Regions from separate parts of the Siminovitchia sediminis genome, predicted to be linked through region 1. Evidence: riboswitches for the same ligand, from Rfam matches in the RefSeq annotation. Region 1 holds a riboswitch; each other region holds the start of a gene.
The links. Region 1 has a riboswitch for S-adenosylmethionine ahead of ACFSCZ_RS07365 (PLP-dependent aspartate aminotransferase family protein). Riboswitches for the same ligand answer to the same signal wherever they lie in the genome.

Region 1 (10,734 bases):
ATACCTTCCCGCGTCTTCTTCCCAGCTTGATTTCCATAGTTTATAACAAACTTCCAAATATTCATCTGCGACCGCATAGCGCTCGCTATGTTGGGATTTACCCCTGATATCCTTATTTTTTGTTCAGCTTTCCAAATAGGAGGTGACAATGTTCCAAGCCATACGGCCTTTTGTCAAGTGATCCAGCGTTGGCATCCTGCGGGTGAATGTATAGGGATGCTCGTATGTTGTAGAACATGTAATACCGAACCCCAAATGCTCTGTTGCATGAGCCATTGCTGAAACAAGCATCATCGGATCATTCACCGGAACCTGCGTTCCTTCCCTGAGAGCTGTTGCTTTGTCGCCGCCATACACCCCATAAATGCCAATGACATCCGCAATAAACAGACCGTCAAAACACCCTTACTCCAATGTTTTTGCAAGTTCAACCCAATAGTCAAGATCTTTATATACCTCAGATTCATCTTCGGGATGTCTCCATAAACCCGGTGATTGATGCCTAGCACTAGCACAATTCATTTCACCGTCAAGATCGGCTCCTTTTATTTTAATTATGCAGTGCGGCCGCAATCCACTCAATTTTCATTTCCTCTGGTTATGTCTTATATAGGCTTCCGCCTTTGTAAACGTCCTTTTTTAAAAAACATGGAAGGGGTTGTAAAAAACGGTGAAATGTCGTACTTGAATCCCCCTTACACATTCATAAAAAGAGGCACCTTTCTCCATCCAAAAAGATGAAACAAAGCGCCTCTAGTGGTCTAGTCAGCTCCTGGTAATCGAAGGTTTATACTAAACATTCTTCAATAATTGTTACGTATTCCTCAAGATATTTTTGATCCACTTCGTCAAAACGGTCAGTAATCGGACTGTCTATATCAAGCACCCCGTAAATGTCTCCATTGACGACAATAGGAATGACAATTTCAGACTGGCTTGCCGCATCACAGGCTATATGCCCGTGAAACTGATGAACATCGGCCACTCGCTGAGTTTTCCGTTCTTTCACAGCCGTGCCGCATACGCCTTTTCCATAAGCAATTCGTGTACAGGCCGGCAGCCCCTGGAATGGGCCAAGTACGAGCTCATCGTTTTTCCATACATAAAAGCCGACCCAATTGACCTGATCTAAAAACTGGTTTAACAGTGCGGATGCATTGGCCAACAATGCTGTTTCATCGGCCTCCCCATCCAGCAGGGCTTTTAATTGCTTCAGCAACAGCTGGTAATCTTCCTGTTTATTCCCGGAGTACGTTTTAACTTCAAACATTCTTAACTGTCCCCTCTCAAAATCGGTTGCTCCAAATATTTTACAAAGTCATCAGAAGAGATGACAGGTGCGAAAATTTGATTGATACGTTCCATGGCTGCCGCTTCCTGTTCAGGCTTTTCGCACCCTGTCGCATCGCCGATCACGATTGGCAGATAACCGTGGTCACGGGCCAAACGAACATTTCCTTCTATACACCAATCAAGATGAACCCCAGTAAACACGATCACTTCCACTCTTTTCTTGGCTAATTCCAGTGGAAAGGGTGTACCGATAAAGGCAGTCTGCAAAGCACATTCACTAAATTGCAGATCACCCGGTTCTACCAATTCCTGCAGTTCATCCACCAATTCATTGTCCCATTTAATTTTCTCTTCAGTAACTTCCAATCCTTCCACCCAGGTTTCGTATTGGACCTTGTCAAAAATATTTTGCGGCTCATTTCCGCGATAAATATTGTAGCCAATCCAATTGAACGAAACAAAGTTACTTGCTTTCCTTGCCGCTTTCACCGTTTTAATTGTTGCCGGCAAGCTCCCCCGCTCACGGTGATTTTCATGTCCAAGGGCACCATCACTCTCATATAGACATTTGTTTTGGCTAATCGAAACAAAAGCAGCTGACCTTTTTAATATTTCCGCGAAATTTAACTTTTTCCACTGAGGTGCAAGTTCCGGAATGGCGTGTATTCCGCCAACTCGACTTTGAGTAAATGTTGAAACTGTCATCCAATCTCCTCCATATTAAGAATCAATTAGACTTCTTTGTTCTAAGAATCTCCATTTCTTTTAATTCCCTGCGCAAAATTTTTCCGCTGATGACTGTTTTAGGCAGTTCTTCCAAGACTTCAATTTCCCTGGGGGCAACGTGTGCTGCTAAATTGTTGCGGACAAAAACACGAATTTCTTCCAACAGTTCCTTGGACTCCGTAAACCCGGGCCTCAGCGTAATAAATGCTTTTACCAATTCTCCGCGAATGGGGTCCGGTTTGCCGATGACCCCCGCTTCCGCTACAGCTGGATGTTCGATTAATTTGCTTTCTACTTCAAATGGCCCGATCCGTTCCCCGGCAGAGTTGATCATATCGTCATCTCGGCTTTGGAAAAACACATAGTCTTCTTCATCCTGATAAGCCAGGTCACCAGAAACGTACCATCCTTCATATTTGAAATAAGCGTCAAATCGATCTTGATTTCCCCAGATTTCCTTCATCAATCCCGGCCATGGCGTCCGTACTGCCAGTTGACCTACCGAACCTCGCGGCAGTTCCTTCCCCTTTTCATCCAAAATACCGACTGTGATTCCAGGGAAAGGACGTCCCATGGATCCCGGTTTGATCTTTTCAGCCGGCAGATTAACGATTAAATGCCCGCCCGTCTCCGTCATCCACCATGTATCATGAATGCGGACACCCAACTGTTCCCATGCCCAATAAATCACTTCAGGGTTCAAAGGCTCGCCGACACTTAACACATGGCGTAACGAGGAAAGATCATAGTTTTTGAGAATGTCACCTTGGGAAAGCAGCATCCGAAAGGCAGTGGGTGCGCTGTACCAGATAGTCACTTTCAATTCGGCAATCAACCGGTACCAGTTTTCTGCTTTAAAGCGGCCGCCTTGAATCACGATCGTAGCCCGGTTCAGCCAAGGTGCAAACAGACCGTACACGCTGCCCGTCACCCATCCGGGGTGGGACGTACACCAATAAACATCATCATCTTTTACGTCAAGCACCCACTTGCCCGAAACATAATGGTGGATCACCGCACGATGGGCATGGAGCACCCCTTTGGGCTTGCCAGTGGATCCGCTCGTATAATGGATCAGCATGCCGTCCTCAAGATCCACCCATTCCACCGGATCAGCTGCTGTTTCTTCGTATACTGTATTTTCGATATTTTCGACATCCAAAATCGTATGAAGGGATTGGATTTCGCTTTGCGGCACCCGTTTGACCATTTCTTTGTCTGTAATCAAAACCGTTCCCTTACAGTCATTGATCCGGTCTTTGACTGCCTCTTCCATAAATGCTTCAAACAGAGGACCGGCAATGGCGCCAATTTTAATAATTGCCAAAATGGAAATATAGCATTCCGGTGTTTTCGGAAGGAATACAAATACCCTGTCCCCTTTTCGCACTCCGTTGTCCCTTAATACCCTGGCGTAAAGATCCGTTTTTTCTTTTACTTCTTTAAAAGTAAGTATGCGTCTCTCATCGCCATCTACATAGTGTAAAGCGATTTTATCTCCGTAGCCTTCATCAACATGACGGTCAATGGTTTCATAGGCAGCATTGATCTTTCCGGTCTTTTCAAAGCTCAGACCCTTCGCAGCATCATCCCATGAAAATGTCTCTCGTATTGCCTCGTAGTTTTCAAGATTATAAGTTCCCGAAACCGGTGCAAGTATTTCTTTTTCTAAAACTCCCATCAGCCTTCCCTCCCGTTACGATGAAAAAGTAGCCTTTTCCACTTTATTTAAATCAAGGCTTTCCAAAATTTCTGCTTTAAGGTCTGCCAACAGTTTGCTCCCTCTTGACCTTGGCCGCTTTTCCGGAATGGTCAATTCTTTAGCAATTTCACCTGGCTGGCCTCGGAGGATTACAATTCGGTCACATAAGTATGTGGCTTCATCAATATCATGTGTAACCAATACCATCGTCGTCTGATGCTCTTTCCAAATATCAATCAGCAGGTCTTGTAGCTGCATTTTCGTAAAGGCATCTAACGCACTGAAAGGTTCATCCAGTAAAAGAATCTCGGGGGATGTAACCAAAGCCCGGGCGATGGCAACACGCTGTGCCATCCCTCCCGATAACTCCCTCGGATACAGTTCATCACAACCTCCCAAGCCGACACTTTCCAAATACCGTTTTCCAAGAAGGTACTTTTCTTCCTTTTTCCCTTTCAACCCAAAAGTGACATTTTCCAATACGTTGATCCACGGAAATAGTCTAGGTTCCTGAAAAATAAAACCGGTCGTATCATGAACATCTTTTGAGGTATTGCCATTAATTGATATTTCTCCGTCATACTCATTGTCGAGCCCGGAAATCGCCCTTAATAAAGTACTTTTTCCGCAGCCACTCGTACCTAGTATTCCGATAATCTCACCCTGCTTTGCAGACAAGGTGACATTCCTTACAGCTGTTTTTCCAGCAAATGTCCGACTGACATTTCTTAATTCCAAACCCATCTTTTACCCCTCCGAGTTACGACTTAACAAGCCGGTCTTGCCAATGGAGTGCGCGTTTTTCAATGACTTTCAAAATCCAGTCGGACAATTTTCCAATAATAGCAAAGAGGATAATACTTGCGATAATTGTCTCTGGAGAAAGTGTGTTTTGTCCCAGTACAAGCAAATATCCCAATCCCTGACTGGCACCCATCAATTCCGAGGCGACAACAAACATCCAGCCCAATCCGAGGCCGCTTCGCAATCCGACAAGGAAAGATGGCAAGGAAGCAGGCAAAATGACTCTTCTTACAAGCTGAAATGTATTTAAGCCATACATTTTTCCCACTTCGATCAATTTACGGTCAACTCCAGCAATGCCGCTGGCAATATTTAAATACACCGGAAAAAATACACCAACCGCAATCATGGTGACTTTGGAAGGTTCTCCTATTCCCATCCAGAGTATAAACAAGGGCACCCACGCCAATGAAGGTATGGAGCGGAAAGCCTGAATTAACGGATCAAACAGGTATTCCGCTTTTTTATAAAAGCCGACCAAAGAACCTAAAATCACCGCCGTCACGGTTCCAATCACAAATCCAGCAAATACACGATAAGTTGTAATACCGATGTGTCCCCAGAGAGTCCCGTCCTGCGCCATCTTTTGAATCGTTGCTAAAATTGCAGAAGGTGCCGGGAGTTGATACGACGGAAAAACTCCCAGACGGCTTAAACCTTCCCAAGACACAATTAGAATGATTGGCAATATACTTCCAAGAAAGATTGGCTGTAATTGTGATTTTTTCATCTGTGCTTTTTTCTTTTCTGCCGATTTTCTATTAACGAGTACAGGTGCTAACTCCCCTTCATGCTTTGCCATTTCACTTCGCTCCTACCGAGTTTATTCACCATCAATTGCTTTTTTTGCAAATGACGGATCAATAAGATCTGATGTTAATTCCTCAACATTGGCCTCTGAACTAATTGTTTCACTCTCTTGTAAAATTTTCCCTGCTTCGATGAGTGCTTCGGTCTGGACATCTCCTGGTACAGGTTCCAAGAATTCATTACGTTCCAGTTGGATACGCGCCACATCTTCCGGAATACTTGCTTCTTCAGCCAGTAGTTTTACTGCTTCTTCCGGATTTTCAAGAACCCACTCCCTAGCTTTCTCGTAAGCTTTGATTACACGTTCTACATATTCAGGATATTTTTCAGCAAAATCTTCCCTTACATTCAAGAATCCATACGTATTGAATTCAGCATTACGATAGAACAGTTCAGCTCCCGTTTCAATTTCCAGACGGGCCATATGAGGATCGAGTCCAGCCCACGCATCGACTGATCCGTTTGTCAGTGAAGTCGCTCCGTCTCCATGCGGCAGGTTGACAATCTCAACCTCATCAACGGACAACCCTTCCTTGTCTAATGAACGAAGCAGGAAAATATAAGGATCTGTACCCAATGTTGCTGCGACTTTTTTACCTTTTAAGTCTTTTACCGATTGAATATCGGAATCCTTGCTTGTCACAAGTGCTGTCCATTCTGGCTTGTGGGCGATATACACGTTTTTGATTGGTGCTCCATTCGCCTTTGACATCAATGTAGCTGCGCCTGCAGCTGATCCAAAATCAACACTGTTACTGTTCAGGAACTCCAGGGCTTTGTTGCTGCCCTGGCTTAAAGTCCATTCAATCTCGATGCCGTCCTCTTTAAACTCCTCTTCCAAGAAGCCGAACTTTTTTAATACCAGGCTTGTCGGTGAATAGTAAGCATAATCCATCCGAATTTTTTCGGGTGTTCCTTCTTCTGAATTGGCATTCGAAGAGCATCCTGAAATAATCAATGTAACTAAGCCTAGAATGCTAAATGTTAAAATAAATGTGAATTTTTTCATAGGTGCTTTTCTCCTTCACTCGGTAACTTAAATTTCACACGCATATGTTGAGATCGTACCGCGTAATCTTTGTGCTTCTTTATATGTGCATCTATTGTGGACGACTGGGATTCCAGCGTTTCTTGCTATTTCTGCTGCCTCCGGAGAGATGACACCTTCCTGGAGCCAGAAAACTTTCGGATTTATTTCTACTGCCTCTTTTGCGACCCCGATGGCAGCTTCCGGACTCCTGAATACTTGAACAACGTCGACCGGGAATGGGATGCTTTTTAAATCCGGGTATACTTTCTCACCCAATATCTCTGTTTCCCTTGGGTTTACGGGGATGATTTTATAGCCAAGACGCTGCATTTTGCGGGCCAAACGGTAGCTCGGTCTTGCTTCTTTTCCACTTAATCCTACAATGGCCAGTGTTTTTTGGCGGCTGACTTCCTCTCCATTCTCCACCACTCGTTCCGTTGCAGAGTTCAAAGCCCAACGGATCACACCTTCATCATTAATTACAAGAGGTTGCTCTTCTTGAGCAGCAATACCAGTTGCTTTTGCCAATGCCTGGTCGAGATCGTTTTGAATATCGCGGAGAGATTCGATTCCAACTGACAAACGGACAAGCGACTCCGTTACGCCTGCTTCTTCCAATTGCTCTTTGGTGAGCTGTTGGTGTGTTGTAGATGCCGGGTGAATGATCAGCGATTTCGCATCTCCGACATTTGCCACATGTGACCACAATGAAATGTTGTTGATCAATTTTTTCCCGGCCTCTTTACCGCCTTTGATGCCAAAAACGATGATCGATCCAAAACCATTGTTGAAGATCTTTTTCGCCAAATGATGAGATAGGTGACTTTCAAGCCCTGGGTAGTTGACCCATTCCACCGCCGGGTGATTTTCCAGATATTCCGCAAGCTTAACCGCATTTTCGTTATGGCGCTCTACGCGTAAGTGCAAAGTTTCCAGCCCTTGTATCAATTGAAACGCATTTTGCGGGCTCAAGGCTGCTCCGAAATCACGAAGCAATTGAACACGTACCTTTGTGATGAACGCCAATGTTCCGAAGTCCACTGCGTACCGAATCCCGTTATAGCTCGGATCTGGCTCTGTAAACTCAGGAAACTTTTCAGTATTCCAGTTAAAGCGGCCTCCGTCGATGATGACGCCTCCGATGGATGTTCCGTGCCCTCCGATCCACTTTGTTGCGGAGTGGACGACAATATCGGCTCCGAGTTGGATCGGTTTGCACACATGCGGTGTTGCAAAAGTATTATCAATAATGAGCGGAACACCTGCCTCATGAGCAATATCTGCAACAGCTTCAACGTCAAGTACTTGCAAGCCTGGATTTCCGATGATTTCACCATAAACGGCTTTTGTTTTATCCGTAATAGCGGCTTTGAAGTTTTCCGGGTTGGTTGGATCCACGAATTTTACGTTGATTCCATAGCGCGGAAGGGTGACAGCGAATAAGTTGTATGTACCTCCGTAAAGATTTGCACCCGCAACAATCTCATCGCCGGCGCTTGCCAGACTAAGTATGGATAAAGTGATGGCTGACATTCCGGAGGAAGTGGCGACTGCCGCTACGCCATCTTCGAGTAAGGCCATCCTCTTTTCAAATACATCCACTGTCGGATTTCCGATACGGGAATAAATGTTTCCTGGTTCATCTAAAGCAAATAGCCGTTCAGCATGCTCTGTATCATGAAAAACAAAAGAAGTTGTCTGGTAGATCGGAACCGCTCTTGATCCGGTAGTCGGATCTGGAGCCTGCCCTCCGTGTAATGCCAATGTTTCCAAGTCATATGATGCATTTTTTGTTGCTGTTGTCATGTTCATTTCCCCCATTCTGATAAATAAAAAAGCCCTCTTCATAAGAAGAGAGCCTGTTTTTAAAGTCCATTCTCTTCTTATCTTTCAGGAGTTGCCTCCTGCAGGAATTAGCACCTTATTAAGCCTGTATTGAGCTTAATGGTTGCCGGGCATCATCGGGCCAGTCCCTCCGCCACTCTGGATAAGAAATCATTATTTAATTTTTTAAAGCAAAAAAACTCTCACGAAAGATGAGAGGTTTGTCGTATATTCCTCTTATCTTTCCGAGCTATCAGCTCAGCTGGATTTAGCACCTTTTAAGCTTATGCTTAAGGCTGCCGGGTTTCATCAGGCCAGTTCCTTCCACCACTCTTGATAAGAATTGTATTAAATTGGTTTTTCCAAATCGTTATTAGCAGTCTAGCACGCGGATTTTTCCTTGTCAAACGTTTTTTAAAAATATTATTTTATAGAGATAGATGGAATGCTTATTTGTTCGTATTTCTGAATAGGTTCCAAGCAGACGAGTGATCCAGAAAGACATTGGAGTGCTAATTACCACCGTGCACTACACTTGGTATTAAGAGAAATTTATGACCATGTTGACAGAAGAAAAAATTTGTTTGATCATTTCCCAAAAAACTTTTTGACAAAATTCGACGATATTTTTAAAAATAGGCAAATCGACATGATTTTATATAAAAAATCACCTTTTCCCGTATCAATCGACATCCTTCCGCTTTTTACAAAAAAATTTTCTCCAATAAACAACATTATGTAAAAATACGATAATATCTACATGTTGTATAAAAAAGTTTAAGTTGACACAATATGTGGTATAATCTAAATATATCCAAATACCGGAAACACGTCCCGTTTGGATTCTGAATAATCTTTTCAAAAAATACCTTTGACAAAGGAGCAGCCGCTATGGAGAAATCAACCCTCTATAAGACAAAGCAAACATTGCAGAAAGAGATTAACGCCTTAAGAAGAGAAATGATTATGACCGGAATGACCAAGGGATTATCCAGCAAAAAAACTGTTGAGGTAAGTCAAAAATTAGATCATATCCTTAACCAATATGAGCTCATTTCATAATTTTATAGGATCTTTATATATGGGAGCCTCGCTTTTTTTTGGAGCAGGGCTCTTTTTTGTGGAACTGATGAGCCCTATGTCCGTATATATAGAAAAAAAGATGATAGCAGGAGGTTGGGATATTGGAAATATTATTTGATGGAATGCGCTGGCTTCATATCGTCAGCGGTTTTTTGGCCCTGTGCATATTCTGGGTACCAATCGCAGTAAAAAAAGGAGGGCGGCCGCATCGAAAGGTCGGATGGGTGTATGTATGGGCAATGGGAAGTGTATCGGTAAGTGCTTTTTTCATGGGCATCTATCGGCTGACATGGGATGCCGGTCCAGACCCCGATGCCATTCCTTTTTCCTGGTTTCTGCTGTTAATAGCCGTTTTGAGCAGTGCCACAGCCTGGTATGGAATTCGCGTCTTGCGATATAAGCGGAGAAAGGCAGTTCACAGACAATTCGCGGACCTGCTGTTTCCTGGCCTCCTTCTTATAATGGGCGTGGGCATTTCTGTATACGGGTGGTTCATTGATTTTCCGCTTTTGCAATACTTTCCGATTCTGGCCATATTCCTTGGTGGTTCCCAGTTGATCTATTGGCTAAAAATACCGAAAACAACATCCCATTGGATTGTGGAGCACATTGTCGGCATGCTGTCCTGTTGCATCGCCACGGTAACTGCTTTTACCGTATTCGGCGCTCCCCGATTGCTGAACATTGAGTCCGTGAGCCTCATCATTTGGTTCCTGCCCACGATCGTTATGGTGCCAATGATCATTGCTTTTTCAAATATGTATAAAAAGAAAATGGACCGTCCGAAGAAAAGTGCGTGAGCCGATTGATACGGGCGTCCATCCCGGCCTGAAACCCCAAAGCCTAGGAAGGCAGCGTTTTTAAATGAGAATTGGGCGGTTGGACCGTTGGTTGGGAGCTTTATAAGAGAGTTGGGAGCTTTATAAGAGAGTTGGGAGCTTTATAAGAGAGTTGGGAGCTTTATAAGAGAGTTGGGAGCTTTATAAGAGAGTTGGGAGCTTTATAAGAGAGTTGGGAGCGCGCCTGCGCCCTTTGAGGGCACGGCGCGCTCCAACTTTTTCATCACAGATCTGCAGGCTTTTTCCAAGCCAGTGAAAGTGCAACTCCGGCCAACAAGAAAATGGAGGAGAAATAAAAGGGATAATCCAGATTCATATCAAACAGAATTCCGCCGATGATCGGTCCGAGTACATTGCCGATGCTCGTAAACATGGAGTTCATGCCGCCCACAAATCCCTGCTCATCGCCTGCTATTTTGGATAAATAAGATGTGACCGCCGGCCGGATCAAGTCGAATCCGACAAAAATGATAAAGGTGACCAGTAGAATGTACACATACGTATGTACAGTGGTCATGAGAAACACAAGCACAACCGATAAAAGTAAGCAATAACGAATGAGTCCGATTTCCCCCCATTTTTTTGTAAGCCAATCAAACAATACAACTTGGGCAACTGCCCCG
Region 2 (10,734 bases), on a different contig from region 1:
TCGTAACCTGTAAATTCTTCCGAATTTTCATTAACAAACTTACTGTTCATTTATGTGAAAATGGTGTTATAATATAGTTATGTGATAATTAACAATTTAAAGAATATAATATATTATTAAAAAATATAGAGGGGAGAGATCTTATAAGGAGCCTATATGTCGATTAGACTTCATAAGCACCCTTGCATCCTGGCGCCATTCGTTTGTCATAGTTGTTATAGTGTTGCAGATGTCGTTCCTTTTATCTATATCGATAGACTCGTTTAGTATTTGGAAGAAGTGATATTCTGGTATTGCCCTCCCAGATCTGCAAACATTTATAGTTTAAGCAAATTTTTGGGTTTGAAAGGCATTTTCTATACTAAGAGGTCAAACATGGAAAAGCTGACTAAAGAAATATAAAACCTTTAGATGCAAATGAATGTAAGCGCTTAAATATGGTGTGGAAGGGTGTGTAAAATTGAAAAAAGGTTCAGATAACAACCTTCTTATCGGTGTAAATGATAAAGTCGGTTATTCGAAAGCAACCGTACTTGGACTGCAACATGTACTGGCAATGGACCTGTACATCGCGCCACTTATTATTGCAGGTCTGCTTTCATTAAGTATTGAGAACACCTCGTTTTTTATACAAATGTGTTTCTTGGCAACCGGTATTGCCACTTTAATTCAAACGGGTGCCGGAATCAAGCTTCCTGTAGTTCAAGGACCATCTTATGTGCCCATAGGAGCCATTGCTGCAATTGGAGGGAAATTAGGTCTTGGTGGAATTACGGGAAGTTTAATTCCGGGTGCAATTATCATCGCTATTGTAGGTTATCCACTAAAATGGTTTGCAAAATGGGTCCGAAAGTTTATGCCGCCAATTGTTGCGGGTACGGTTATTATTATTGTAGGGATTGGCTTAATGCCTACAGCCATTAATGGTGTTTACAATGCTGAAGGAAGTCTGGGACACAACACAGCTATCGCCGGCGTATCCATTGGGACATTGATTTTATTTATGATGCTTGGAAGCAGGCTGCGCGGCATAGGTAAGTTTTTTCGCTTAGTATCCGTTATTTTGGCCATCGCAGTGGGGACGATCACAGCGACAATTCTGGGAGATGTGGATTTTTCTCCTGTTAAAGATGCTCCATGGTTTGCATTTCCTGCCTTGTTCCCGTTTGGTAAACCTGTTTTTGACATCGGAGCTATTATTACAATGGTTTTTGTTTATTTAATTATATTAATTGAGACTACAGGCACATGGTTTGTTGTCTCGTCCGTTACCGGTGAACAACTGGATGATAAACGCCTTAACAAAGCTTCTGTAGGTGAGGGATTAGGGTGTCTTGCAGGATCGCTTGTTGGAGGTACTCCTGTTACTGGATACTCGTCCAATGCAGGTTTGCTGGCCATTACAGGTGTTGCTGGCAGAGGTCCTATTCTGGCAGCAGGCGTGATTCTTATTTGCCTGGGGTTAATTCCTAAATTGTCAACAGTCATTACCTGTATCCCTGGTCCTGTGATAAGCGCTATTTTCGGGATGGTCTGTGTTGCAATTGTAACGAACGGAATGAAGGTCATACAGCCCTTTACGATCGATGATCGGAACATGATTATCATCGGAATTCCTATTTTGCTTACGTTGGCTGCAGTCTTTTTACCACAAGATGTCCTATTCGCAGTTCCTGATTGGATTAATTATATTCTATCATCCGGTATTGCAGTTGGTGCATTGGCAACTCTCATTCTAAACTTGGTCATTCCAAAAGAGAAGAAAATGCAAACGGAGAGGGAAGATGCTTTATATAAAAAAGGTACGGGCTAATGTGCTTGTATTAACTGTAGGAAGTTCGATGAAACAATTCCCGCTTTTGCGGTCATTATGACAATGCCCCTATCATCCAATATAGTGATAGGGATTGCAGCAGGGTTTATCATGTACCCCAGCCTCAAACTTTGGGCAAAGGAAAAGTACAATTTATTCCGGCTAATTAACGATCATCACTACAAAAGGAATGGTAAAACCGGGATGGCTTGTAGCCACCCCGGTCAGATGATCGTTTTATAGTTATTCCGTTCCTAGTGTTACACCGAGTTTTTTCAAATATTGCCGATACGCGATGCTCATACGGTCACAGACCAAAGACATTTCTACTTGTAAATCGAGGGGGAGCTCTTCAGGTTTTTGATTTTCCACAATAGGCCTGTCTTGTTCGAAAATCTTGTCCTGAAAAGCAATGATCTCATGATCCGTTAAGCCCGTATCATAATTAAATGATTCAATACCATAGACCATTGATTTGGTTTCATCAATGGGCCGGACAGTCAAGACAATCGACATAATTGAGTTATTGTCAGGGTCTCGTTTAGAGAATTTTACAGTGAGCGGCCGAAGAATCTCGTAAGTATAGTAGACAAATTTTTCCTTTCCTGTTCCATCTGCATCTGGTTGGAAGACTTCTATTTCATCCGAGAATATTCTTCCATCTTCGTGATGTACCTTGTAGTCCGGTATGACCCGATGTTTCTTATCCCCTAAAAACCCTTCATGCAATACAGCAAGATGTCCCACATCCAAGAAGTTTTCCACAATTCGGGGCGGCTTTGCCAATGCTTCCTGCGGTCCCCAAATGACATGATAAAAAGTATCATCTTCCGATTCCGTATGCCGGAATAATTCAGGTTCATTTCCAGCCAGGTTAATCCAAATGAGCCCATACTTTTCCGTACAACTATATTTTACTGCTTTAGCTTGTGTAGGGATTTTTCTGCCTTCCGGCAATTGAGGAATATGTACACAAGCTCCGCTGTCATCGTACTCCCAACCGTGATAGGGACAGACAATACAATCATTTTTTACTTTGCCCAGAGATAATGCGGCTCCACGATGACAACATAGGTCTTTAAAAGCATGTACACCTTTGCTGTTTCTAAAAATAACAATTCTTTCGCCCATGAATGTAATTTGAATAGGCTCTTCCTTTACGTCTTCAGACCGACAAGCAACAAGCCAGTCTTGCTGGAGCACTTTATCCTCCAGCAAATTACTGCGCAATAAGTTAGTTGCCATACATTCCCCTCCCATATTACTAGGATTTTTAAATTCATATTTTCCTTAGATTACAGTGTTACTAACCTGAACATTTTGTAAATTTAGACTATTTTATATAATTATACTACCTTTTAAATTATATTCAAATGATATTTGTAGTAATAAAAAACTGCACCCTTCAACATATCATGCAAGGTGCAGTTTTTATATAAAATTCTTATTTAACCGTTGGTCCACCTAATTCGGCGATCGTTTTATCTACATGGCCAAACTTCTTAAAGTTGTCTTTGAATTTCTCAGCAAGTTCATTGGCTTTCTCTTTATAAGCTTCTTTGTTGTCCCAGGTTTTGATGGGCTGCAATACTTCATCAGGTACACCTGGTACGTGAAGTGGGATGGAAAGACCGAATACTTCGTCTTTCACTGTTTCTGCATTGTCCAGCTCACCATTTAAAGCTGCTTGCACCATCGCGCGAGTATAGGCAAGATTCATTCGTTTGCCGATTCCGTATGGGCCTCCGGTCCAGCCTGTATTGACCAAAAACACTTGAACGCCATGCTCATCAATTTTCTTGCCGAGCATTTCAGCGTAGCGTGCAGCAGGCAGCGGCAGGAATGGCGCACCAAAACATGTGGAGAAAGTAGCTTCAGGAGAAGTCACTCCGCGTTCCGTTCCAGCCAGTTTTGATGTAAACCCGCTCAGGAAGTGGTACATAGCCTGCTCTTTTGTTAGTTTGCTGATTGGAGGCAGTACACCGAACGCATCAGCAGTCAGGAAGACAATCACAGACGGATGTCCTGCGATGCTTGGCTCCACGATATTATCAATCGCTTGAATTGGATAGGCAGCTCTTGTGTTTTCTGTCAATGATGTATCGTCATAAAGTGGTTCACGTGAATCCGGGTCTACAACGACATTTTCCAGTACGGATCCAAAAGTGATGGCATTGTAAATTTGTGGCTCTTTCTCATAAGATAAGCCTGCTGTTTTTGCGTAGCATCCGCCCTCTATATTAAATACACCGTTTGGCGACCAGCCGTGCTCGTCATCACCGATTAAGCGGCGGTTCGGGTCAGCGGAAAGAGTTGTTTTACCTGTTCCGGATAATCCAAAGAAGAGGGCAACGTCTCCTTCAGCTCCGACGTTAGCAGAGCAGTGCATGGATAAAATATCTGCTTCGGGAAGCTCATAGTTCATGACAGAAAAAATGGATTTTTTCATCTCACCGGCATATTCTGTACCGCCGATTAACACTATCCGGCGTTCGAACGAAACGATAATGAATGTTTCGGATTTTGTTCCGTCCACTTTAGGGTCCGCTTTAAACCCTGGAGCAGAAATGACCGTAAATTTTGCATCATGATCTGCCAATTCTTCTTGTTTTGGACGAATAAATAATTGATGGGCAAACAAATTGTGCCAGGCATACTCGTTGATTACCTGAATCGGCAGGCGATACTTTTCATCCGCACCTGCAAAGCCTTTGAAAACGAAAATTTCTTCTTTTTCCTCTAAATAGGAAATCACTTTTGAATACAGTTTTTCAAATATTTCAGACGAAATCGGCTGGTTGACTGAACCCCAATCGATTTTATTTGTGACAGAAGGTTCATCCACAATAAATTTATCTTTGGGGGAGCGGCCTGTATATTTTCCCGTTGCGGCACGAACGGCACCAGAAGTTGTCAAGACTCCCTCTTCGCGGTTCAAAACCTTTTCAACAAGTTGTGGAACTGAAAGCTGTATATGAACGTTCTGTCCATTCAATAATTGCTTTAATTCGCTTTTGATGCCTACTGAACTCATATGTTTACCCTTCCTTTGTATTAAAATTTGCAAATTGTACACTTGAGAATTAGTATAACACATTTAATTGAATAGTCTATACTATTTTTGAATATTTCTTGAACTTGTATAAACAGATTTCCAGGGAACATTATATGGATATATTGCCATGTTGGATTTAAGGGTAAGCGGTTCACATACCATTACAGCTTCTTACTATTATTAACGTACCCGGTTGACATTGATTTATTATTTGAGTTATGATTTTGAGTTGAACGGATACTCTTATTCTGAGATGGTGGAGGAAACAGGTCCTTTGAAGCCCGGCAACCTGCTGTCCGCTTAAAAATGCAGACAGAAAGGTGCTTACCTGTTGCAAGGCTGACGGCCTTGGGCGATAAGAGTGAAAGGCTCGGAACACATCAACTTAACCTTTCCTCGTTTTAGGTCAAGGAAAGGTTTTTTCATTAAAGGATAAGACAAAATAAAAATTCGGGGAAAAGGTTCGATCTAGCTTCAGGCGCCATCGGCAAGAGAGATCACAAACTGTTTTCCCCCTGTGGCTGTATAGCTGCCTCATGGGAACGCTCTGTGCTTTTGGCCGTTGAGCGTGCGCCTAGCGCTTTTCTTATTAATCGTAACCATTTTATCAGGATGTGCTTCTATCAAGGACAGAGTACCGTTGTGGATCTATACTGAACATAACATATTAAAGGAGGAGCTTTGATGTCCCAAAATCGGCATTTATTTACATCAGAGTCTGTTACAGAAGGACATCCAGATAAAATTTGCGACCAAATATCTGACGCGATATTGGATGCCATACTTGCTGAAGATCCTAATGCACGTGTTGCCTGTGAAACTTCCGTTACAACAGGACTCGTTCTTGTAGCCGGAGAGATCACGACCACGACTTACGTTGATATTCCCAAAATTGTCAGAGAAACCATTAAAGATATTGGCTACACTCGGGCAAAATATGGTTTTGATGCGGAAACCTGTGCAGTCATCACTTCGATTGACGAGCAGTCACCGGATATTGCTGCAGGCGTTGATATAGCGCTGGAAGCAAGGGAGGGATCCATGAGCGATAAAGAAATTGAGGCGATTGGTGCAGGAGACCAAGGTCTTATGTTTGGTTTTGCTTGTAATGAGACCGAAGAGCTCATGCCGCTTCCCATCTCTCTTTCCCATAATCTGTCCAGAAGGCTTGCTCAAGTCCGCAAAGAGTCTATTCTTCCTTATTTGCGTCCCGATGGAAAAACACAGGTTACAGTCGAATATGATGAAAACCAACAGCCGATAAGGATTGACACGATCGTGCTTTCTACACAGCATCATCCTGAAATAGACCTGGAACAGATCCAGAGAGATATTAAAGAACATGTGATCAAACCTGTAGTTCCCAAAGAGCTTTTGGATGATCAAACTAAATACTTTATTAATCCATCTGGACGATTTGTCATCGGCGGTCCAAAAAGTGACGCCGGCTTGACAGGAAGAAAAATTATCGTAGACACATACGGCGGTTATGCGCGGCATGGGGGAGGAGCTTTTTCTGGAAAAGACCCGACAAAGGTAGACCGCTCGGCTGCATATGCAGCAAGGTATGTGGCTAAAAATATTGTAGCCGCTGGTCTCGCTGATAAGTGTGAGGTGCAGCTGGCTTATGCCATCGGCGTCGCGCAGCCTGTATCCATTTCTGTTGATACGTTCGGCACAGGAAAGGTCTCAGAGGAGGTACTGGTTAAAGCGATCAGAGAAAACTTTGATCTGCGTCCTGCCGGAATCATTCTCATGCTCGATCTGCGCAAGCCGCTGTACAAACAGACAGCAGCGTATGGTCATTTCGGCCGTACAGATATTGATTTGCCATGGGAAAGAACAGATAAGGCGGAAGCGCTGCTTCAATCTGCAACAAATGAAAAATAAGAAAGGATGGCGGGGAATGCATGGGCATCTCCGCCTTTTTCCCGTTGTGAAAGAAATAAAATATTTGTTGCAATATACCTGCCAAACTTCAACAAATAATGATAATATAAAAAAGGTGTGCAGTTATGCCTTTTAAATAGTTTGAATCCTTATTAGAGTAGGTGAACACATAAATGTGCGGTTTTATCGGTTGTATGCATCATCATCCAACAGATGAGGCAAAAACAAATGAGAAGTTATTGATGGAAATGAACAATATTATTACTCACCGCGGTCCAGATGATAAAGGGTATTATCAAGATGAGCATGTCCAATTTGGATTTAGAAGACTCAGCATCATTGACATTGAAAGCGGCAGCCAGCCTCTTTCATTTGAAAATGAGCGTTACTGGATTATTTTCAATGGAGAAGTCTATAACTTTGTAGAGCTCCGTGAAGAACTTGAGAAAAAAGGACTGGTGTTTGTAACAGGTTCAGACACAGAGGTAATCGTTGCTTTATATAGCGAGCTGAAGGAAGAAGCGGTAAAGAAATTGAGAGGCATGTTTGCCTTCTTAATTTGGGATAAAGAGAAAAAAGAATTATTTGGTGCCAGAGATCCATTCGGCATAAAGCCCTTCTTTTATATTGAAGAAAAAGACAGGACCTTATTTGCTTCCGAGAAGAAAAGTATTTTACTTGCTTTAGATAAAAAAGAGCTCAATACAGAAGCTCTCCAGCAGTATATGACCTACCAATTTGTTCCCGAGCCGGAAACAATGACCCGGCATATCAAGAAGCTGGAGCCTGGCCATTATTTTACTCAGAAGCCTGGTGAGCCCATTCAGATTCAGCGTTATTGGAGAGCAAGCTTCAAACCGGATGTTCATAAGACAGAAGAAGATTTTATCAAAGAAATTAGAGAGGTCTTATTCGATTCGGTTAACTTTCATATGCGAAGCGATGTTCCGGTCGGTTCATTTCTGTCAGGAGGAATCGATTCGTCAATCATTGTTTCTATTGCCAAACAATTTCACCCGAAAATCAAAACATTTTCCGTTGGTTTTGAGCGTGAAGGGTTTAGTGAAATTGATGTTGCAAAAGAGACGGCTGACAGGCTGGGCGTGGAAAATATCAGTTACGTCATCAGTCCGGAAGAATATATGAAAGAACTACCAAAAATCATGTGGCATGCAGATGATCCATTGGCTGATCCTGCCTGCGTCCCACTTTATTTTGTAGCCAGAGAAGCTAGAAAGCATGTAACAGTTGTATTGTCCGGTGAAGGAGCAGATGAGCTTTTTGGCGGTTATAATATTTACAGAGAACCGCAGTCTCTTGAAATGTTCAATAAAATTCCTCAAGTCGGCAAAGCATTGCTGCGGGGACTGGCCAAAACTCTTCCTGAGGGAGTGAAAGGGAAAAGTTTTATTGAACGCGGAGTGACACCTCTTGAGCAAAGATACATCGGTAACGCTAAAATGTTTGAGGAAGAGGAAAAGAAAGAACTGTTAAATCATTATCATCGGGATGTCCATTATCTTGATGTGACCAAACCTCTTTATGCAGAAACGAAAGGCTATGCCCCTGTTGAGCGGATGCAGTATATTGATATCCATACATGGATGCGAGGGGATATTTTACTTAAAGCTGACCGGATGACAATGGCCCACTCGCTCGAGCTTAGAGTTCCTTTCCTTGATACGAAAGTGTTTGAAGTTGCATCAACAATTCCAACAAGCTTAAAAACAGCTGAAGGGACAACGAAATATGTCTTAAGGAAAGCAGCAGAAGGCATTGTTCCTGACCATGTGTTGAATCGGAAAAAGCTCGGATTTCCCGTTCCGATCCGCCACTGGCTGAAAAACGAAATGTATGATTGGGCGAAGGACATGATTAAAACAAGCGATACCGATCATTTAATCCATAAGGAATATGTGTTAAATCTATTGGAGGATCATTGCCAAGGCAAAATGGATTATAGCCGTAAAATTTGGACAGTGCTGGTATTCATGGTATGGCATGCTGTCTTTGTAGAAGATCGGTATGATTTTGAACAAGAAATGGCAGCCGCGGCTCACTCCTGAGTATAAGTGAGGGCCTGGCTGCCCATTTGCACCCATGACTTTTTAAAGTCATTGATGGGTGCTTTTTTATTTTTCTTTCCTGTTAAAGGGTCATTGAAATAAACGTAATTCTGGTCATAGCCGGTAATCAGCACGGAATGCTCTTTCTTTGTAATTTTCACCGGACCGCTTGCCGTTTCCCAAACTTCAAAATATGAATCCGGCAGTTCGCGATATTCTGCGTTGATGATCACCCATACAGGCCTTCCGTCAGAAAGCGGAACTTTTAGCTCTTCAAAAGATTCTCCGGTTAAATTGACCATTCTTCCGGATAAATAAGTTTCTCCAAGCTCCATAATGGGGCCATGATAAACACCGAGACCGGGATTATCGAAGTTGTACATATCACCGACAAACCCATGATGAGGGTTGCCGAAGTAGACCTTGCCATCTTTCACAACATATGGAGAAGAATCTTTTTTTACTTTCTCGGCGAGTTCCATTTTGTCAACACTCGTCCCTGCACTTTCCAGCAGCATGGCAAGTGATGTCACTTCACAGCCGCGCGGCAGTTCCGGCAGTTGATGAACGACAGGAAGATCAAGAAGTACTTTGTCCTTAATTTCGATCAGCTGAAATTCACTTGTTCGGTTCACCTCTTGTAAAGCAGAGGCAACCTCATGATCTGAATCAGTACTTGTATTGTATAAAACCATAGTAAAAATGAAAGCAGCCATCCAAAAGGATAATAAAGACTTGAACGAACTGCTTCTATTTCTAAATAAAATGAGGACAAGCACTATCAAAAGGGCAATCCCAATGATCAGCCATGCATTCATAAGATGATCTCCTTTTTTAAAATAAATCTCTTATGGTTAACATCGGCTCGAATGGTAAAAATTTTACTGTTTCAATCGCTTATTTTGTTTTTGCAAATTTTGATAGTATCGGCCTCTTTCGGCATATTCCCTGGAGATACGCTCCATTTCTGAACGATCATGTTCATTGACTTCACGGATTACTTTTGCCGGGCGCCCGAAAGCTACTGTATGAGGCGGAATGATTTTTCCCTGGGGTACAAGGCTGCCGGCACCGATAAAGGCTCCTTCCCCAATTTCGGCATTATCCAAAATAATTGACCCCATTCCAATCAGGGCTTTTTTCCGAATGATGGCACTATGCAGTATGACTTGATGCCCAATGGTCACTTCATCCTCAATAATCAGCGGGTTACCCGGACTTTGATGCAGAACAGAATTATCTTGAATGTTCACCTTCTTTCCGATAATGGTCGGAGCAACATCTCCTCTGATCGTGCAGTTAAACCAAATGCTGGACTGTTCTCCAATCATCACATCGCCTGTAATGGTCGAATAATCTCCAACAAAAACAGAAGAAGGGATTTGTGGAATTTTCCCTTTATAAGAATACACAGACACCCTATACACCCTTTCAGCCAAATCGTTTAAACCTATCATAGCGCTTTCGGCAAGTTGTTGTCACTCCTCATTCGACAGGTGCCTGGCACGCCCCGGAATATGTCGAATGGTTTGAAAATGAAGTTTTTCCGCCTCCAGGCAAGATTTCCAGGGTGAAAAAAGGGTAAAATAAATAGAGAAATGAAATAAGAAGGGGAGTTATAGATATGCGGAGGTGGGAAGCAGCAGGGAAGGCCAAGGGTGTGATGGTCATTGTACACGGGGCCATGGAACACCAGGGCAGATACAAGTGGCTCCGTGAAATGTGGGTTTTAAACGGATATCACGTTGTCATAGGAGACTTGCCCGGTCAGGGGTTGACTACAAGATCTCACAGAGGGCACATTGATTCATTCAAAGAATATGTGGTGGAAGTAAAAAAGTGGCTCCGAGAAGCAGAAGAGTATGGATTGCCCGTTTTCCTCCTGGGACATAGTATGGGCGGCTTGACCG
Region 3 (10,734 bases), on a different contig from region 1:
AGAGAACTGACATACGGAGAATATTTAGTCAGGCCCAAAATCATTCGTTTTAAAGAATCTATCTCACGCTTGCTCTCTCCTATTTTATAAATATCAGAAAGTGGTAATCAAATTGAATTGGTATACGATCGGATCTCTATCCTTTCCTGCTTCATGGGTGGCTGTTGTGGCAGCCTTTATTCTTACTTATGCGCATATAAGGTGGTATTTTACAAAAGAAACTGCTGAGCGGTACAGCAATGCTTTTTTTATCTTCATACTCATCTGGAAGCTCAGCGTCATTCTTTTCCAATGGGAGTTGGTTAAGCGGCAGCCGCTGTCTGTTGTTTATTTTGATGGCGGTTTGAAGGGGTTTGTGTTAGGGACTGCTGCTGCACTCATCTACTTGCTAAAAACAAATAAATACAGGGCTTTTCATGCAGAGGGATGGATAGTCTTGATTACCGTATATGAGCTTGTCTTCTATTTATTCAATCAAGAGCATATATTGCTTCCAGGGATTCAACTGATCGGAAATCTCCTGGCAATTGTATGGATAAGGAAAAAATCAGGGAACGTGGCCGAGAGTTATCAAATTCTTGTACTGTTTACTGCTTTTCAAGCTTTCATGTATTCTTTGAAAGGCGACCTTCTATCCGTACCAGTGATCACATACACAGCTGTCACACTGCTTCTGGTCGTAACAGCCTGGAAAGGGAGGAAAAAAAACCAATGAGCAAGAAAATATTTGGCTTGGCACTACTTGTACTTCTAGTTGCGATTGTGGCTGTCAATATTGTGCAGGATGTCCGTGAAAATGCTGATACAAAAGCAGCGCAAGAGGAATTTTACTCACAAGCGGATACGATGGAACAGGTGAGTGAAGGGTTAAAAGAGGGGGATCTGCCGCCCGATTTTACACTTGAAACACTGGACGGAGAAACAGTTTCCCTTTCAGATTATAAAGGAAAAAAGGTGATTTTAAATTTCTGGGCTTCCTGGTGTCCGCCATGTAAGGCGGAAATGCCGCATTTGCAAAACTATTACGAAACAAAAGCGGAGCAGGAAAATGTGGAAATTTTGGCTGTCAATCTGACAAACGCCGAACGCGGCGGGGATGTCAGGAAAAAGGTAGAAAATTTTATTGCAGAATTTGGACTGACGTTCCCTGTTCCTCTGGATAAGAATGGAGAAATTGGGGATACTTATCAGGCTTTTACGATTCCCACTACTTACATGATTGATGCCAATGGAGTGATCCACACGAAAATTATTGGCCCGATGGATGAGGAAACCATTCAGGGAATGGTAGCGGATATGGAATAGAACCGATTTTTATATTTTTGTTGACAGTCACCGGAGCATTGGTATATAGTAATAGGCAAGAGCTCAACAGAGCACAGATAACTAAATGAATAAGCAACACTCTTATCAAGAGCGGCGGAGGGATTAGGCCCTATGATGCCCGGCAACCTTCAGGTTTCTGAAAAGGTGCTAATTCCTACAAGTCTTTAAGACTTGGCAGATAAGGGGAGGAATCGAAATAGCGGCCCTCTTCTTATACAGAAGAGGGCTTTTAGTTTTTCCCCTTCCAAGATGGCAGGATCAATAAACGGCTGTAAGAATTACCTGGTTTTCCGATGGATTTATTCAAATTTGAGGAGGAAGAAAAAATGGCACAAGACAAACAATATCAGCAAGAAACGGTTTTATTGCATGGGGGACAACAACCTGACGAAACAGGTGCACGTGCAGTCCCGGTGTACAGAACAACCTCTTACGTATTTAAGGACACAGAACATGCCAGAAAATTATTTGCTCTGGAAGAATCCGGAAATATTTATACACGTATTATGAACCCGACTGTGGATGTATTTGAAAAAAGAATAGCAGAACTTGAGGGTGGAACAGCGGCTGTGGCCCTTTCATCCGGAATGGCTGCCATTGCTTTTTCAATTTTAAATATTGCACGTGCAGGCGATGAAATCATTGCTGCGACGGACCTGTATGGAGGTACATACAATTTGTTCTCCATATCACTTCCGAAGTATGGCATCAATGTGAAATTTGTTGATCCGAAAGATCCGGAGAACTTCCGCAAAGCGATCACACCGAAAACTAAAGCCATCTATGGAGAGACGATCGGAAATCCGAGCCTCCATGTGTTGGATATAGAAGCGGTCGCTGCGATCGCACACGAAAATAACATTCCATTAATTGTCGATAATACGTTTGGTCCATACATTTCCAAACCGATCGAGCATGGTGCGGATATTGTCGTTCATTCTGCGACCAAATGGATCGGCGGACACGGAACAGCCATTGGAGGTATCGCGGTGGATGCCGGCAGATTTGACTGGAACAACGACAAATTCCCTGACTTCGTTGAGCCGGACCGCAGTTACCATGGCATCCGCTACGGTGTTGATGTGCCAAATGCAGCCTTTGCAACAAAACTTCGCGTACAGCTTCTTCGTGACTTTGGTCCGTGCCTAAGTCCGGACAACGCGTTCCTATTGATTCAAGGGCTGGAAACTTTGCACGTTCGTATTGAAAAACATATTGAAAATGCAAAAGCCATTGCAGATTTCTTGCAAAATCATGATGCAGTAGAGTGGGTCTCTTATCCCGGCCTTGAAAGCCATCCTTCCTATGAACTTGCACAAAAGTACTTTCCCAAAGGCCCTGGTGCGATTGTAAACTTTGGAATCAAAGGCGGAAGAGAAGCCGGCAAAAAAGTGATCGACAGTATTCAACTCTGGTCTCACGTGGCCAACGTTGGAGATGCAAAATCCCTGATTATTCATCCGGCAACCACAACACATCAGCAGCTCAGTCCTGAAGAACTCAAAGATACGGGAGTTACCGAAGAACTGATCAGATTGGCAGTAGGGCTTGAGTCTATTGAAGATATCAAAGCTGACCTGAAACAGGCTATTGAAAAAGCGGTGGAAGCCGTCGAACAAAAATAAATCACGAGGCTGATAGCCGGTGTGCAATTGCACGCCGGTTTTTCTTGTGTAATTTTTCATTGAAAAGCGGCCATCTGATATGACTGGAAATACCTGGACAGTTCACTTCAATAAGACAACTCCTTATGGGCAGGGCCATTGGCTGCTTTAAGTGCAGTCATCTATTCTCCGACATTCACTCCGCAAAGGGAATCCATTGAATATAAATTTCTTGTATAGGGGCTGCCATGTAGCTTTCTATTAATCCTTTTTGGGCGATATCTGATTTAGACACTACTTTTTGCTCTACACTCACCGTAAATGCCTGCTCAAATGGAAATTCATCAACGGCTAAGGTGTTTTCGTCCATCCAATGGAGATCGAGCTTCTCCTGTTGAAAACCATGAAGAGCCGGGGACAAGGGGATGCCATTCCTGTAAAAAGGGTGCTCATTTTTGCCTGGTTCATTCAGGCATAAAAACAGGGACAGGTTATCAAATAGCTTCAAAAGTCCGAAATGAAAATGAAATAAATTCCGATCGCTGTCCGGCAAGGAATTAAACCATTTTCTTTGTCGTATCTCTTCTTTTTTTACGAAATCCTGAGCTTCCTCCGAGTTCTCCATCTCCATAAAGTGAGTGTAATGCTTGCTGCACAAAAGCGCGGCATACAGATTTTCCCTGGCAATTTCATCGATTCCATATCTGTAAATCAGCGTCTTTAACGGCATGGGAAAATCCATAAATGTATACGGCGCTTGCTGCTGATCATTCCAGATCGGCGTTTTGTCTGCCGACTTCCAACCACAATCATGCTGGTGGACTGCATAGAACACTGACTCCTGTTTGTCGCCCCTCCAAAGACTTTCTTTCCAATAGTGCAGAAGTTTTCCGGAAACATCTCCATGATGGTGCTGCTCAATCATCACAAAATCTTTTTCCCGCTCTCGAACAATCATGGCATAACCGCCTTTCATTTTTTAAACATGTATAGAAAACACGAAATACACAGGCAATTTATTCAGACCTGCTCCACCAAATCAAACAGTGGGGTCATCCTATAAACTTCTTAGCAAAGGGATGATCATTCTTACTTCTTTTTTCAATGGTTTTGTCTAGCGTAAGCTCAATGCGTTCCTTCGTAACATTTTTCAGAGGAAGGCAGGGTCATCTCATCGAAAACGGCATGGAGCATATGAAAAATGCTTCTCATGATGTCGCTAAATTTCCCTGAATGCCTAAAAAGACTGCCTCTACAGGCCGTCTAATTTGCCCGCACTGATGATTACTTCCACATTTCTTTTCAAAATCGATGTTGTTCATATCGTAACATGAATCTGAAAATTCTTCATAACTTGTCCTCCCCTGGCATAGTTTGAAATAAGGGTAACCGGTTGAGGGGGAAGTCGATGAAAAAGAAATGGCTGGCATTAATAGTCGCCTCCTCTTTATTATTAGGGGCTGGCGGAACCTATGCAGGAATGAAATGGAAAGAATCCAGAAAAGAAGAAAGTCTGATTGAAAGCAGTCCGCGACAAACAATGGCTTCTGATGGCCTTGAAAAGGTTGACCAGGTTTTCCAGTTGATTCAAAAGTCTTACGTGGAGAAAGTTGGCGGTGAGGAGCTGATACAGGGGGCAATCCAGGGGATGGTCCGGACGCTGAATGATCCGTATTCTGTCTATATGGATGCAGAGACGGCGGAACAATTTAATGACAGCCTGGATTCATCATTTGATGGAATCGGAGCACAGGTAACGATTGAAGAAGGAAAACTGATCATAGTCGCTCCTATTAAAAATACACCAGCAGAAAAAGCAGGTCTAAAACCGAAGGATCAAATTTTAAAAATTGACGGAGAATCCGTAGAGGGGCTGGATCTCTATGAGGCCACGAGCAAAATTCGCGGCGAAGAAGGCACTGTTGTCACACTGGAAATTCTGAGAAAAGGGGCGACGAAACCATTTCAGGTAGAGATTACACGTGAGGAAGTCCCCATCGTAACGGTTTTTTCCGATATGAAAAAAGATGGGGATAAGCAAGTGGGCTATGTGGAAATTACTTCCTTTGCAGAAGGTACTTCAAGAGAATTTAAAGATCAGCTTGACACATTGGAAAAAGAAAAACTGGACGGGCTGGTCATTGATGTGCGCGGAAACCCCGGCGGGATGCTTTCCAGCGTGGAAGATATCTTGCAACAGCTGGTAACGGGCAAAAAACCCTACGTTCAAATTGAAGAGAGAAGCGGTAAGAAAAACCCTTATTATTCTGCTCTTGAAAAAAGAAAGCCCTATCCGATTACGGTACTGATTGATGAAGGAAGTGCTTCCGCATCGGAAATACTGGCGGGTGCCCTAAATGAAGTGGAAGGGTACCATCTGGTCGGAGTAAAAACTTTTGGAAAAGGAACGGTACAGCAGGCGATTCCGCTTGATGATGGCAGCAACATTAAGCTGACCATGTTTAAATGGCTGACACCCGACGGCCATTGGATTCATGGAAAAGGAATTAAACCGACGATTGAAGTGAAACAGCCGGAATTTTTCCATGCCCCGTCTTTAACGTTGGAAAAAGAACTCACCCGGGACATGAATAATGAAGAAGTCAAAGTTGCCCAAGAATTGTTGACCGGTCTCGGTTATGGTCCTGGAAGAACGGATGGGTATTTTGACGGGCAGACGGAGCGGGCTGTCCGGGCATTCCAGTCGATTGAAAAAGTACCGGTCACAGGGAAGATTGATCAGAAAACAGCTGAAAGGCTGGAAGAAGCGGTTATTAAAGAAATCCAGGACGAGCGGAATGATTTACAGCTACAGGTGGCAATCAAAACCATTAAGTGATAGATCTCGTGAGGCACGATGGATCCTTCCGTGCCTTTTTTAGTTGGCCATATGACCTGCCTTCCTTTATTTGTAAGCCCATCTCTGCGGTCATATGGTGACTTGTTCTTCTGTCTATTTTTACATTCCTACCCAATGGAAACTTTGATAGAATAAAAGATATGAACGTTCCAGAGGGAGGCTCGAAGATGGGACAAGAATGGCTGCTGGAATTGGTGAAAGTGATGGGTAAATTTTTTCTGAATCCCGTTTTGTATTTTACAGTGATACTGGTGATGGCTGCCGGTTTAATTAGAATAAAGAGAGAGCGAAAAGACTTTCATGTTAGAGTAAATGATATTTTTCATGAATTGAAACTGTTGTTTCCTGCAGGGATTTTGGCAGGTGCGATTCTTTCAATTCTCTCCTTTAGTACCGGATTTGTTGTTCCGTTTGAAATGATTGTTTTGATAGGGATCTTTACAATCATACTGGGAGCAGCCGGCAATGGAAGGCTCCTTTCTCCGGCTTGGACAGCAGGCGTTCCATTCCTGCTTGTATATGCAATAGATGCTTTGGAGTTGCAGGTCCCATACATTCATGGTTTGTTTGAGGGCAGTCCTCTGCTGACCAGTCTTCCGATATTGTTGGGAATCCTTCTTTTAACGGAAGGCATCCTGATGCAAAAAGACGGCTTAAAAGATATTTCCCCTAAATTAAGAACCAGTCCACGGGGACTGACAGTTGGCGCTCTCCAAGTGAAAAGAATATGGATGCTGCCCATTTTCTTTTTGTTGCCGGCAGGGCCACTGCCGCCACCCTTTGAATGGTGGCCTGTATTTGATTGGGATAATGCTTCCTATTCCTTTCTGTTCATACCGTTTACGGTGGGGTTCCAAAATCAGGTGCAAAGCTGTCTCCCAAGCCAGGCAGTAGAAAGGATGGCAAGGAAGGTCAAGCTATTGGGAATCGTGGTTCTTGGAGGGGCTGCAGCCGGTTTCTTTTATCCGGAATATACTTACCCGATCATTACCGGTATCGCGATTGTGGGCCGTGCCCTGATCTCTTATTTGCATAGAGTCAGGGAAAACAACACATTATACTATTTCACCCCCCGCAACAAAGGACTCATGGTGTTGGATACGATCCCAGGGTCACCTGCAAGCAAAATGGAATTGAAAACAGGGGAAATTATCCAGAGTTGCAATAATATGCCAATTTCAAATAAAGAAGAGCTGTATAAGGCTTTATTGAAAAACCGTGCGTACTGTAAACTGGAAGTCATAGACGTGAATGGAGAAATCCGGTTTGAGCAGTGTGCTCTTTATGAAGGTGATCATCATGAACTCGGGATTCTTTCTGTGGAAAAACGCAAAAAGCGGGAGCCTGGTGAGGCGATGTAAATGGATGAATACTCCGTAACAATCGATTCATGATTTGTTCCGGAGTTATTTTTTGGTTTGGACAAAATAATCATGTAGTGGACCCAAGATATAAGCGGTCAGGTGGACTCCTGCAGGAGAAAGAAAAAGGTACAGGAGCATCTCCCCTTCCATAATGAAGCCGGCTGACTGCCCATATATAGCTTATCGTTTGAGTGTCATCAATCTCAGAACAGATAAAAGCTCCCCCAAAGGCAACAGATTTTACCTTCAGGGGAGTTTATCATCCTTTAACAAAACTTTACAGTTTTATTTTTTCAACAACCCTACAAAAGATTCGTAGGCCGTTACTGCTTGTTGATAGTAATCTACGAGTTTATCCCAAACAGTAGACGGGGCAGCCTCATCAGCTGATTCTTGTACAGCACTGGCTTCAACATTTGGTTCTTCATTTGTATCCTGGACATTAGCGGCCTCATCGGCTGATTCGTGGGTAACACTCGCCTCGATTAGAGGTTCTTCATCCACAATATTTGCACTTAGACCTAAAGCAGTACTTTGGACATTAGCCGTTTTATTGTCAGGATCTTGGACGGCAGCCGTTTCATTGGCTGAGTCTTCGGCATCAGCCGTATCATCAGATGTCATTGGGCCAGATACCGGTTCTTGTTCGGTGTAAGTATCCGGAGTATCTGCTGCTGGTTCGTTTTCGGGTGCTTGTCCATCTGTTTCATTGCCTTCATCCGGCAAAACAACACCGAAATGGTCTTCTATCAGCGTATCATAGTGTCCGATTAAATTGTCGAATGTTTGATACAGGGACATATAGACTGTTTCTTGTTCTTCTGATACAATAGTACTATCGCTGGAAGGGTCAGTTGACGTATGTTCCTCATCGATCATATCGTCAGCTGGCCTTTCTGTGTCTTCAGACCCGTTTTCCGTATCATCAACTGGTTCGTCCTGTTCTACAGCTTCTTCTTCACCTGATTCAGCATCAGCAGGCGGAGTCTGCTCATCTGTATCATCTACAGGCTGTTCATCTTCATTACCTTCATCCGCTGGTGGAGTCTGCTCATCTTCACCGTCGCCAGGCTGTTCCTCAGCATCTCCTTCGTCCGCAGGCGGAGTCTGCTCATCTGTATCATCTACAGGCTGTTCATCTTCATTACCTTCATCCGCTGGTGGAGTCTGCTCATCTTCACCGTCGCCAGGCTGTTCCTCAGCATCTCCTTCGTCCGCAGGCGGAGTCTGCTCATCTTCACCGTCACCAGGCTGTTCTTCAGCATCTCCTTCATCCGCAGGCGGAGTCTGCTCATCTTCACCGTCGCCAGGCTGTTCTTCAGCATCTCCTTCATCCGCAGGCGGAGTCTGCTCATCTTCACCGTCACCAGGCTGTTCTTCAGCATCTCCTTCATCCGCAGGCGGAGTCTGCTCATCTTCACCGTCACCAGGCTGTTCTTCAGCATCTCCTTCATCCGCAGGCGGAGTCTGCTCATCTTCACCATCGCCAGGCTGTTCTTCAGCATCTCCTTCATCCGCAGGCGGAGTCTGCTCATCTTCACCGTCGCCAGGCTGTTCTTCAGCATCTCCTTCATCCGCAGGCGGAATCTGCTCATCTGTATCATCTACAGGCTGTTCATCTTCATTACCTTCATCCGCTGGTGGAGTCTGCTCATCTTCACCATCGCCAGGCTGTTCTTCAGCATCTCCTTCATCCGCAGGCGGAGTCTGCTCATCTTCACCGTCGCCAGGCTGTTCCTCATTGTTATCTCCTTCAGGTGCTTCCTTTTCAACTTTTCCGTCTTCATTCCAATTTTTGCTCGCTGCAGCTCTCATGATTTTACCTTTTTCAGGAGATCCGGGAATACTCCTCGCCAAAGTTGAAACCTGTTGTCCGTGGTTTTTAAATGTAGGTTCCTGATCTTGTTCATCTGCGAACGCCGGTCCACCAACAGCGAAAAGAGAAGCTGTTATCATTGAAGTAGACATTACATAAGGAAATAATTTTTTTGTGGTTTCACTTCTTTTTTGAGTTCTTTTTTTAACCAAATTACTAGCCCCTTTCGAATTTAGTAAAGACTTCGTTAAATGGTTGCCTTTTAATCGAATGTACTTGCTTCTCTCCTTTCTCTCAGTATAATAAAATTGGTATATCCAAGACAGGTGGAACTCCCCACCTAATTTCAGTATTATAATGGAAAATAATGACAACCTTCTAACAGCACGATAACAAAATATAAAGAATAGATTACAAAATTTTACAAAATTCGAAAGCGAACAATCTCTCTCGTGTAATTAGAATGGGAAAAAACCGCTTTTGCCGGCAATGATCGATCTAAGCCGTATCTATTTAACGGGACCTTTTCTTAAACATAACGTGCGGCTAATAAGATATAAATAGAAAAATATAACATAATGTTAAGGGGGAATTATGAGAGAGGGACAAGGGGATATTTTTCAAAAAGCAGTCATCAGGTGAACTCTTCGGGCTGCAAGCAAATGAACGCCCGGCTGTCATCTTCACAAACAATCACCCTAAATAACAAAGCCGGATTCCTTAAAAAAAGATGAAGGAATCCGGCTTTTTGTTTTTAATAGGAAGAGACTTTTGACCTTCTTTCTTTCATATGTTTGGCATGAGCACTACCCCATTCATGCATGACATTGAGTACGGGCTCCAGACTTTTTCCGTATTCCGTAATGGAATATTCTACTTTGGGAGGGACTTGCGGATAAACGACTCTTTGTACAATATCCTCATCTTCCAGCTCTCTCAATTGTTTGGTCAGCATTTTCTGGGTGATTTCCGGCATTAATCTCTTCAATTCACTAAATCTTAAAGTGCCTTCGTGGAAGAGATGATATAAAATGACGGGTTTCCATTTGCCTACCAGTATATTTAAGGCTTCATTTACTTTGCAAATTTCGGTTTTCATTCCCACGAAATTCCTCCTTAATCAAAGTATCCTTGGGGATACTATGGCACTTTAAAGTGCGTACTTCCTTTTGTCACCTGTTTATTACATAATAACACATGTGAATACTTATTTCATGTCCAGTTCTGGAAAGGGGGGTTCATGATCAGCAGAAATCAAGTTTTCTCCAGAGGAATCAGAAGCGTTCGTCCCGTGGAATACCGGGAAAACTCACCGAACCATCAAGCGGGTTTTGTTATAGAACCTGGTAATTGGGAGGTTGCGGATCCATTTCTCATTATGGCGGAAGACTTTTTTAAGCGGGGGACGTTTGGCATGCACCCTCACCGCGGAATCGAAACCGTTACGTTTGTGGTCAATGGGCGGCTTGAACACATAGATAATAAGGGAAATCAGGAAGAGCTTATGGCTGGTGATGTCCAATGGATGACTGCAGGGAGGGGCATTATCCATGCGGAAGAACCGGCGGTTGGCGAAACTGTTCATTCCCTGCAGCTGTGGATTAATCTTCCAAGTGACAAAAAAATGACGGAACCGCGTTATCAAAATTTGCGCGGGAAGGACATGCCTGTCCGTCAAGAGGATGGGGCGACTGTTCGGATTTTCTCAGGTTCATCATATGGGAAAAAAGCCGATACAAAAAATTATGTGCCGGTAACAATGGT

Region 2: linked by a shared signal. The riboswitch ahead of metK (methionine adenosyltransferase) and the one ahead of ACFSCZ_RS07365 (PLP-dependent aspartate aminotransferase family protein) in region 1 are both predicted to bind S-adenosylmethionine.
Region 3: linked by a shared signal. The riboswitch ahead of ACFSCZ_RS13075 (O-acetylhomoserine aminocarboxypropyltransferase/cysteine synthase family protein) and the one ahead of ACFSCZ_RS07365 (PLP-dependent aspartate aminotransferase family protein) in region 1 are both predicted to bind S-adenosylmethionine.

Annotation. Positions count from the first base shown of each region.
Region 1 covers NZ_JBHUEO010000015.1:35,564-46,297, forward strand. The annotation lists gene ACFSCZ_RS07325 (LLM class flavin-dependent oxidoreductase) at 1-77, opposite strand, end outside; gene ACFSCZ_RS07330 (LLM class flavin-dependent oxidoreductase) at 124-357, opposite strand; gene ACFSCZ_RS07335 (GAF domain-containing protein) at 788-1,270, opposite strand; gene ACFSCZ_RS07340 (cysteine hydrolase family protein) at 1,273-1,998, opposite strand; gene acsA (acetate--CoA ligase) at 2,021-3,700, opposite strand; gene ACFSCZ_RS07350 (ABC transporter ATP-binding protein) at 3,716-4,465, opposite strand; gene ACFSCZ_RS07355 (ABC transporter permease) at 4,482-5,327, opposite strand; gene ACFSCZ_RS07360 (aliphatic sulfonate ABC transporter substrate-binding protein) at 5,349-6,344, opposite strand; gene ACFSCZ_RS07365 (PLP-dependent aspartate aminotransferase family protein) at 6,372-8,171, opposite strand; SAM riboswitch class I at 8,246-8,359, opposite strand; SAM riboswitch class I at 8,424-8,532, opposite strand; gene ACFSCZ_RS07370 (aspartyl-phosphate phosphatase Spo0E family protein) at 9,081-9,251, shown strand; gene ACFSCZ_RS07375 (DUF2306 domain-containing protein) at 9,374-10,072, shown strand; gene ACFSCZ_RS07380 (MFS transporter) at 10,335-10,734, opposite strand, start outside.
Region 2 covers NZ_JBHUEO010000019.1:37,885-48,618, forward strand. The annotation lists gene ACFSCZ_RS08485 (uracil-xanthine permease family protein) at 461-1,813, shown strand; gene ACFSCZ_RS08490 (aromatic ring-hydroxylating dioxygenase subunit alpha) at 2,057-3,058, opposite strand; gene pckA (phosphoenolpyruvate carboxykinase (ATP)) at 3,258-4,847, opposite strand; SAM riboswitch class I at 5,109-5,230, shown strand; gene metK (methionine adenosyltransferase) at 5,553-6,758, shown strand; gene asnB (asparagine synthase (glutamine-hydrolyzing)) at 6,932-8,824, shown strand; gene ACFSCZ_RS08510 (C39 family peptidase) at 8,815-9,642, opposite strand; gene ACFSCZ_RS08515 (gamma carbonic anhydrase) at 9,706-10,242, opposite strand; gene ACFSCZ_RS08520 (alpha/beta hydrolase) at 10,449-10,734, shown strand, end outside.
Region 3 covers NZ_JBHUEO010000037.1:99,445-110,178, reverse strand. The annotation lists gene cls (cardiolipin synthase) at 1-90, shown strand, start outside; gene ACFSCZ_RS13085 (hypothetical protein) at 113-715, shown strand; gene ACFSCZ_RS13080 (peroxiredoxin family protein) at 712-1,305, shown strand; SAM riboswitch class I at 1,405-1,511, shown strand; gene ACFSCZ_RS13075 (O-acetylhomoserine aminocarboxypropyltransferase/cysteine synthase family protein) at 1,653-2,951, shown strand; gene ACFSCZ_RS13070 (DUF3891 family protein) at 3,127-3,888, opposite strand; gene ACFSCZ_RS13065 (S41 family peptidase) at 4,339-5,769, shown strand; gene ACFSCZ_RS13060 (PDZ domain-containing protein) at 5,958-7,151, shown strand; gene ACFSCZ_RS13055 (hypothetical protein) at 7,440-9,182, opposite strand; gene ACFSCZ_RS13050 (winged helix-turn-helix transcriptional regulator) at 9,725-10,069, opposite strand; gene ACFSCZ_RS13045 (pirin family protein) at 10,211-10,734, shown strand, end outside.